Regions from separate parts of the Paenibacillus sp. CAA11 genome, predicted to be linked through region 4. Evidence: predicted binding sites of a transcription regulator. Region 4 holds the regulator's gene; each other region holds the start of a gene.

Region 1 (2,205 bases), 310 kb from region 4:
ACTCCGTACCGACATGCCATGCCATCAAATACGGTGCTGCATTAGCGGTGTACTTGCCGCCGGAAGCTCCCGGCACTACCGGAGTGTCCAGCTCGCCGTAGACGGCCTTTACCGCCTTATCAATTCCCTGCTCGAACTGGCTGACAATTTCGCTGCGGTAAGCATCCTTCTGCTCAATCAGCGCTTCCTCTGGGGACCAGATCCCTTGAATGAAATACAGCGGGTCGTCTCCCTTATCACGGTTATATTTGACAAGCGACTTATAAAATACAGGATTATGCACGGTGTAAACCCGAATCACGTTAGCGCCCATATCGTCAATCTGTTTGAACCAGCGCAAGTAATCCTCTTCAGTAATCGGGAACTCTCCAGGAAAATGACCAGGCACCGTTGCCCCCAGGTTGACACCCTTAACAAATATCTCCTTCCACTGGCCTTCTCCCTCATACTTCATGAACTTATCCTTCGTGGTCTTGAAGATCACCTTCGTCCCGCTAGAGGTAGCATAAGTGGTAGGGGATGGAGGCAAATTCAGCAGCACCGCACAGATTGCCCCAGCAATCAGAGCAATTCCTACAATGCTCCAGATGATGATTCTTTTCTTCGCCAGCGTTGACATAGCTTAATACTTTCTCACCTCACTATGGTTTTTAGGCAACTTTGATTTGTGACCAAGCTTCTCTCTGTGGTTTTTGCCACCTCCACTTCGAATCCACCTTCAATGATTAACCAAGTAACACCATAAAGTAACTAGGTATAGGGATTCATTTTCATATCAGGATTTTTATTACATTTTCTCGTTGAGCAGTTCTACATGTGATCTAAAACACATCTGACATACTGTGTTCACATTTGTCGTATTAGACGCTTTAAGATATATCGAAGTTTCGCAGGAATTTGTAAATACATTCAGCAACCTGCCAGACATACAACCAAAGTCATAGTGAAAAACCGCGATAAATCGCGGCTTTGTCAAAAATTTCACGAATTCGCGCAAAGCTTAAAAACGTTCCATAGACCTAATGAGTTTGACTCCTTTTTTCTCAGTATTTAACTTTCTTTTTACACTTAGGACTTTTTACACAAGGAATTCCCCCTCTATCCCTCGCACTTCCCAATAGCTGGAAATGCCAAGGGGGACGAGGCTTTTAAGTTCTTACTCGCTAATTCCTAAAAATAACATATAGGGCTGAAGTTTCATTTGCATAACGAATATATGTTCGGTATATAATATACGAGAATATATGTTCCCCTTTTGGTGGTGGATGTGATGGATCAGCTCTCAAGTTTAGAGACGGAAGAAGATCTTCAGCTTATCAAAGAGTACATCTTATTTCCCGTCCTTCTCGATATGCTGGAGCGGGATATGGAAGAACTATCCTTTTATAATCATAAGACAATCTATAATCACCTTCTTCATTATTTGAAAGACATTGAAGCCCTGGTTCATTTGAAATTGCAAAGCAATCGAAGAACCATGAGGAATCGCCGCATCACCATTCTGCAGGAAGAGTTTACAACGCTCGGTATCCGTGTAGATTATAAGGTTCGCGGCTATATTCATCATTTTGAGATGTTAAGAAGCTTGGTCAAAGCCGAGCTGATGTCCATCCTCAGAAATCTACGGAGGCAGCTGTCATGAACAAATCCAACCCACAAGAACGAGTCATTTTTTTGGCAGATTGTCAAAGCTTCTACGCCAGCGTAGAGAAAGCGGATCATCCTGGAACGGAGAACAAGCCTCTCGTCGTGGCCGGTGATCCCGAGAGACGATCAGGCATTATTTTAGCGGCATGCCCTATAGCGAAGAGCTATGGAGTCACTACCGCAGAACGTTTGGGCGAGGCGCTAAAGAAGTGCCCGGAATTAATCGTCATGCGTCCACGCATGCAGCACTACATTGATATTTCTTTAATGATTTCCGGCATTTATCAAGAATACACCGATTTGGTCGAAATCTTCTCTATTGACGAGCAGTTTCTCGATATCACGGGAAGTCTGAAGCTTTTTGGCGATCCGTATACTATAGCCAAGGCCATTCAGCAAAAGGTGCTTTCCCAGACGGGAGTATGGATCAGAGTAGGCATCAGCAGCAACAAAATCCTCGCCAAAATGGCCACTGATATCTGGGCCAAAAAAGCGCCGGGTGGCCTGTTCGAGCTCCCACCTGCAAAGATCCAGGAGGAACTCTGGCCCCAGCCCGTC
Region 2 (2,205 bases), 610 kb from region 4:
GAATACATCCTCATACTTCCAATAACGTCTAATCACATCCAGGGAAGCACGTATGAACTCAAGCAGTGGATGATGAACGACGCTCTTTCTCTGGTCTAGGAAATATGGGACTCCGTAATCCTGAAATACCGGTGCTGCGATATGATCATAGTCATCAAGGCTGCGCACAAAGATGGCCATATCTCTCCAGCGCGCCCCTTCTTCCCTCGCCAGACGCACCATCTCCCGTACGGCTGCTTCCACTTCAGCTCGCCGGCTGCTTGCCGCACGCAGCATTAAGCTTCGCTTCAAATCTTCTGGCTCTTCTACTACACGGGTTCTTCGCTCGTAAGCTCCTTCTAGCAGCTGCAGTGTCCGGCTCGCTTTAAAACGCGGGAAGGGCCGCTGATTCAAGTTATCTGTCTCCAGCACAGGCACGCCGCATGACTCGGCTAGAGCCTTTAGCTTCAAATAGGTCGTGGCCGTAGGATGGAACAAATTCAGCTCATGCGGCGGCAGCCCGTCATCATAGGGCCGGTCCAGCGTAAGGGCTACCTTTAAGCTCGACACCGACTTCAGCATGGCCCCCAGCGCCTTATACTCCTGCGGGGTAAAGGTGTGAAAGCCATCCACCCATATTTCCGCATCGCGCAAATAGGCTGACAGCGGAGCTCCCTCCGCCAGCTTGATCACATGATCCTCCGCATCAATATAGAGTCCGGCGAGCTCTTTCTCGAACTCGCTGTAAATAAGGGTCAAGTCATGCATTTTATCCTTCAGCAGCGGTGACTCCGCCTCCAGGCCTTCGAGCAGCCCAAGATGCTCTTGAAATCCTTGCGGATCTGCACCGTACTTCTTGGCCTCGGTAAACAAGCTGTTCAACTTATCCACCAGACCCATCTGACTGCCGGAATTCCCGTACATCTTCAATTCGCTCTGAAGGCGCCGCAAAATCTTGTACAACAGCATTTTCTTGCCTTCTTCGCTAATTGGGATCAGCGCCGATCCGCCCGTCTCCTGCATCACGCGCAGAGCCAGTCTGCGGAAGCCCAGCACCTGAGCGCGAACGGTCCCTCTCAGCTCCGGGGAGCTTGCCAGCGCATGTTCAATTTGGAATGTCCCCTGTTCGGGAACAAGCAAAATCAGCGGGGGACCTAGTGGATCCTGCTGCAGTCGGGATTTAATCTGATCCAGCATCTTTTGGCTCTTGCCGCTGCCCGAGCGGCCTATCATCAATTGAAGTGACATGGGAAGCCTCCTGCTATATACATAAAATCAAATTTGTAAGTAACAACTGTCCGAAATTTCGTTATATTCCAGTATAACACACCCCTCCCCAAGAGGAACGTACGTTTGGAAAATTACAACATGGTATTCCATACAAAATAAGCTCACCGTCTCCTGAACAGAAACGATGAGCTTAGTGAAATCATAGTCTATACCCTAAGAAGCCTATAATGTTGTCTTGCTCCGTACTTCAAAGATAGCGAATTTCAAATAGTGGCCTTCCTCCACGCCGAGAATCTGCGGATGGTCCTTCCCTGCTGCCCTCCATTCGATAAGGCGCAGGATTTTCCCAGCGTCTGCCGCAGCATCGGCGATCGTCTCCAGGAACAGGTCTGGCCGCATGTGATACGAGCAGCTCGCTGTCACCAGGTAGCCCCCTTCGTTCACCAGCTTCATACCATGAAGATTGATATCCTTGTAACCTCGACAGGCGCCCTTCACCGCACTCTTGGTCTTGGCAAATGCTGGCGGGTCGAGGATTACAACATCCCAGGTGCGTCCAATGCCGGCCGGCATTGGAACCGAAGTATCCGCCCTTCCTTCAGCTCTGGCCTTCCGCTCATCCTGCCCCTTAACCTGACTTCGCAGGTAATCAAAGGCATCTGCGACCACGAATTCCACTCGGTCCTCAAAGCCATTCAGCTGGACATTGGCCTTGGCGCTCTCAATGGCATGCTCCGAAATATCCAGACAAGTTACTTTTTTCGCCCCATACTTACAGGCGTGAAGTGTAAAGCTTCCGGTATGAGAGAAACACTCCAGCACCGTAGCACCGTCCCAATATGGGAACGTCACTTCTTTCCCATTGCGGTTCATCGGAGCAATCCGTCTCTCGCCGTTCTCATCCGTCAGCTCTCCCAGCGCAATACCGCTGCGCTCTCCCCAGCCGGTCATCAGCGGGGCGATGGAGGCCCGGTTCTCCCGCTGGTCAAAGAAGTA
Region 3 (2,205 bases), 890 kb from region 4:
CATGATTAGTGACGATCAGCTCAATAAGTACAGAGTATCTGGAGAAAAGGTCAGAGTGATTCGCGATGCGATTAAAAGCAATGATGTTGTTGGCATTGTAGTAGCATGGGATGCCGATCAGGTTATGATACGGCGTCCTAACCGCAGGGTGGTCAAGCTTGACCGTAGTTATGATTATCGGCCGTTTACAGAGCCTCGCGAATAACCCGGGCGTATATTTCCGCTTAGCTTGGACAACGTACTAGGGAACGCTTGTCATTAAGAAAGGATGGTTGTTCCATGTCGTTGACAACTGACAAAATTACGGCCTATAAAGAAGAAATTAACCGCTTCGGGGATTCGCTTCCTGAGACGGCAGAAGCCTATCATGAGTTCACCGGCAAGGCATTGCAGAATGGGGTCCTTGATGCGAAGGTGAAGCACTTGATCGCTCTGGGAGTAGGTCTATTTGCCAACAACGAGGTTTGTACGTTTTATCATGCGAATGAGGCAAGAGCTAAGGGAGCAACGGATGCGGAGATTTTGGAAGCGTCGGCAGCTGCTTCAGCAGCTGCAGCCGGTCATATCCTGTCCCAAGGGGCTATCCGGGTTCAACAGGCTTTGGATCAGATTTAAAACAATAGCCAGCAAACCCAAAAGCAATCCCTTCAACCCTATATTGAAGGGATTGCTACATTTATAGGAACAGAGCCTAACCCAAGGTAAGCTCGCATACGCTGAGACAAATCACGTTGTAGAGCAGACCACAAAATGAAAATCCGACCTAAAGCACCGCGACATTGATAGCAGGCTTCAATTCCAAATTCATCTTGCTTGACTTTCTTAATATGAATCTGGTGTTTGTCAAGTTCGCTGGAGATTTCCTCAAGAACAATGGAGGATCGTTCTACAGCAGCAAGAAGCATCTCGACATAGACCTGAGGACTTCTGAGCAAGCCGCTCTCCTCCATAACTCGGGAGTCTCTCTCCAGAATACGCTGGGTGAACTTTAAGGCTAGCCAGCTGCGAACTAGTGTGACTTCCTCTTTGGAGACATGGATTGTGGACATGGACATGCGATGACACTCCTTTCGTAGTGAACGAACTTATGTTCTTATTATACGGAATAATTGGATAAATAATCAAGTAATACCTGTGATTTATGTGAAAAAAATAAATTGCTTGTTGACTTGCTTAGTGATCTATGATAAATTATATCTTGTCGTCACGAGCTGATATGCTCTATGACACATTATCTTATGCGGTCGTGGCGGAATTGGCAGACGCGCACGGTTCAGGTCCGTGTGGGCTAACCCCCGTGGAGGTTCGAGTCCTCTCGACCGCATCGTTTAAAAACAATGGAGTCCTTAAGTTTCCTTCTATGGAGATTTAAGGGCTTTTTTGTATTCTTAGAATTTGCAAGGTAGTGCAGTTTGGTATATCTCACCTTAAAAATTTTTAGTAGTAATTCCAAGTAAACTGATGTAAAATGACAGAAATAAATTTTCTGAAGCTGCTTTAGTGTACAGAAGTTTAGAAAGGGTTGGGCATCATGATTACTTTATCCAATATTCAAGTCACCTTTGAAACTGGATCACAGTCGGTTACAGCCGTTAAGGATGTCAGTCTGCAGGTTGACGCGGGAGACGTATACGGCATTGTCGGCTACAGTGGGGCTGGGAAGAGCACCTTGGTTCGTGTGATTAATCTGCTGCAGCGGCCTTCGGCGGGGAGTGTAGTAGTAAATGGGCAGGATTTGTTGGCTTTGCAGTCCAAGGATTTGCGCTTGGCCAGGAAACGGATCGGGATGATCTTTCAGCATTTTCATCTGATGAATTCCAGAACAATCTATGACAATGTGGACTTTCCCTTGAAGAGTTCCAAGCTCTCCAAGCGCGAAAGAGACCAGAAGGTTAAACAATTGCTAGAGCTGGTAGGCCTATCGGATAAATTGAATGCTTATCCTTCACAATTGTCAGGGGGGCAGAAGCAAAGGGTGGCTATAGCCAGAGCGCTAGCGAATGATCCGGAAATATTGCTGTGCGATGAAGCTACTAGTGCCTTGGACCCGAAGACGACGCTATCCATTCTGGAATTGCTGAAGAAATTAAATCGAACGCTTGGGCTGACTATTGTCATTATTACGCATGAAATGCAGGTCGTGAAAGAGATCTGTAATAAGGTTGCGGTTATGGAAGCCGGGCGGATTATCGAGCAGGGCGATAT
Region 4 (2,205 bases):
GCAGATGATCTGCTACTCTGGACATTTTGTTCTTTGCATCTATTTGACCGGCCTAGCAAATCGGCCGACGATTTCGGTTGACTGGACCACATTCATGAAAGCGTGGCAATCTGTATCTAGTACTGTTTTGCGAACAGCGGCAAGCTCATACCGGGTCGTTACGGTCATTAGCATATAGTTGCCTTCTTCGCTGTAACCGCCCTGTGAATCGACACAGGTAATGCCGTGATGCAGCTTACGCAGCTGACAGAGCATTTTATCCTTCTCCTTCGTAATAATGAAGCATGTAACCTTGATGTGGCCGACATGGATCATATCGACAACCTTACCTTTGACAAAGGTGGAGAGCATAGAATAAAGGGCAAGATCCCAGTTCTTGTAGAAGCCAAGGATAAGAATAACCGCCCCGTTAAGTATAAATAAAATATTTCCCATAGGAACGTCACGCCGACGGGTCACGATCGAACCCACAATATCAAAACCGCCGGTAGACCCGCCTACTCTAAGAGAGAAGCCGATTCCAGCTGCAGAGATAATTCCCCCGAATACTGCCGCAAGGGTAGCGTCATGCGTGATGTTGACGACAGGAATGATGGTCATGAACCAAGTGGTGCTAAGCACCGAGATGAGACTAAGCACAATGTACTTTCTGCCGACAACCTTCCAGCCCCAAATGATTAGAGGAACATTGAGCACAAAATAAACAAGCGAGATATTCCATCCGGTCAAATAGCCAATAATGGAAGCTACGCCAGCAATGCCTCCAGACAACTGCTGATGTGGAATCTGAAATAGGTTCAGGGCTGCTGCAACAAGTAAAGCGGACACCAGAATTAAGCCCACTTCTTGTGCTGGTCTCAGCGTAAGGGACTTCTTTCTTAGAATGGCGGGATACTCCTGGAAATTCACTTGATTCTAACCTTCTCTTCATTGTTTTTTAGTTCATAAGAAATATTTATCGGATCAATTATCTTTTTTATCAATATAACACACTATGATGAATATCACTATATATGAACGTATTTTTGTTAATTTTAGAGGCAAAAAATAAGAGACTACAAAAACGTAGTCTCTTATCGCATGAATAAGTTCAATGAAAATCTCTAAACAAGCCGATGACTTTCCCAAGAATGGAAACATGCTTCAAGAGAAGCGGTTCATAGGCTGGATTCTCTGGCTGAAGGCGTATATGATCGCGTTCCTTGTAGAAGGTCTTCACTGTTGCCTCGTCTTCTTCAGTCATTGCAACAACAATATCACCGTTCTCAGCAGTTTGCTGCTGTCGTACGATGACATAGTCACCATTATGAATCCCTGCTTCAATCATACTGTCGCCCATTACAGCAAGCATAAATATCTCTGCATCGGTACTATAATGGCTTGGCAGCGGGAAGTAGTCCTCGATGTTCTCGGTAGCCGTTATAGGTACACCGGCGGTAACCTTCCCCACAACCGGTACACGCAGAACGGTCTGTGAGAACATATGAATATTCTCCGATTCCTCTTGGCCCAGCAGCTCGATAGCCCGAGGTTTCGTTGGGTCTCTTCTTATTAGACCTTTCTTCTCCAAGCGATCTAAATGACCATGTACCGTCGAGCTGGAAGCTAGTCCCACGGCCTCGCCAATTTCGCGGACGGAGGGCGGATAGCCCTTCATGCGTACTTCATTGCGTATAAATTCCAATATCGCCTGCTGCCGGCTGGAAACCTTCGACATATTCTATCAACCCCATTTAGTAACGTATGGAAAAAGTATAACATAGAACTTCCGTTCGCACAAACAAGGGTTCTATTGCAATTGTTATAGGTACGAACAATTGTTCTGAAATAGGCTTGAACAAAACACATGTTCGTGTTATATTGAATTTGCGAATAAGAACAAATGTTTGGAGTGGTGAGTTGTGTTGAGATATAGTACATATAACAGTATTTATGATAATAAGGAAGCCGGCAGGAACGTTCAGTCAGCCTCTATAATGAATAATTTTAAATTCAGTAAGCGGTTTGTAATGATCTTGGCTGCCATGATCATGATTTCCATAGCGTGTACAGGCGTATTGAATGCCTTCGCTTCTACTAATCGAAGTTCAGAGGATGTATTGCTAGATTCTGTAGTTGTCACACCGGGTGATTCTCTCTGGAGTATTGCTTCCTCCCATAAACCAGAGGGGATGGATATTCGAGTATATATTGAGAAATTACAAG

The links. The regulator LexA, encoded in region 4, represses DNA repair genes until DNA is damaged. The targets are predictions, from matches to a motif close to CGAACATATGTTCG.
Region 1: DCC85_RS13555 (YhjD family protein) is a predicted target of LexA. The motif match lies at 1,210-1,223, and genes of this name have one in related genera.
Region 2: addB (helicase-exonuclease AddAB subunit AddB) is a predicted target of LexA. The motif match lies at 1,322-1,335, and genes of this name have one in related genera.
Region 3: DCC85_RS08085 (YhjD family protein) is a predicted target of LexA. The motif match lies at 1,081-1,094, and genes of this name have one in related genera.

What each region holds. Positions count from the first base shown of each region.
Region 1 is NZ_CP028922.1:2,914,326-2,916,530, forward strand. It holds gene DCC85_RS13550 (DOMON domain-containing protein) at 1-619, opposite strand, end outside; gene DCC85_RS13555 (YhjD family protein) at 1,271-1,642, shown strand; gene DCC85_RS13560 (DNA polymerase IV) at 1,639-2,205, shown strand, end outside.
Region 2 is NZ_CP028922.1:3,216,138-3,218,342, forward strand. It holds gene addB (helicase-exonuclease AddAB subunit AddB) at 1-1,227, opposite strand, end outside; gene DCC85_RS15100 (class I SAM-dependent rRNA methyltransferase) at 1,432-2,205, opposite strand, start outside.
Region 3 is NZ_CP028922.1:1,715,006-1,717,210, forward strand. It holds gene DCC85_RS08075 (hypothetical protein) at 2-205, shown strand; gene DCC85_RS08080 (carboxymuconolactone decarboxylase family protein) at 280-615, shown strand; gene DCC85_RS08085 (YhjD family protein) at 654-1,055, opposite strand; tRNA gene DCC85_RS08090 (tRNA-Leu) at 1,241-1,324, shown strand; gene DCC85_RS08095 (methionine ABC transporter ATP-binding protein) at 1,532-2,205, shown strand, end outside.
Region 4 is NZ_CP028922.1:2,602,368-2,604,572, reverse strand. It holds gene DCC85_RS12020 (YitT family protein) at 40-909, opposite strand; gene lexA (transcriptional repressor LexA) at 1,091-1,717, opposite strand; gene DCC85_RS12010 (LysM peptidoglycan-binding domain-containing protein) at 1,977-2,205, shown strand, end outside.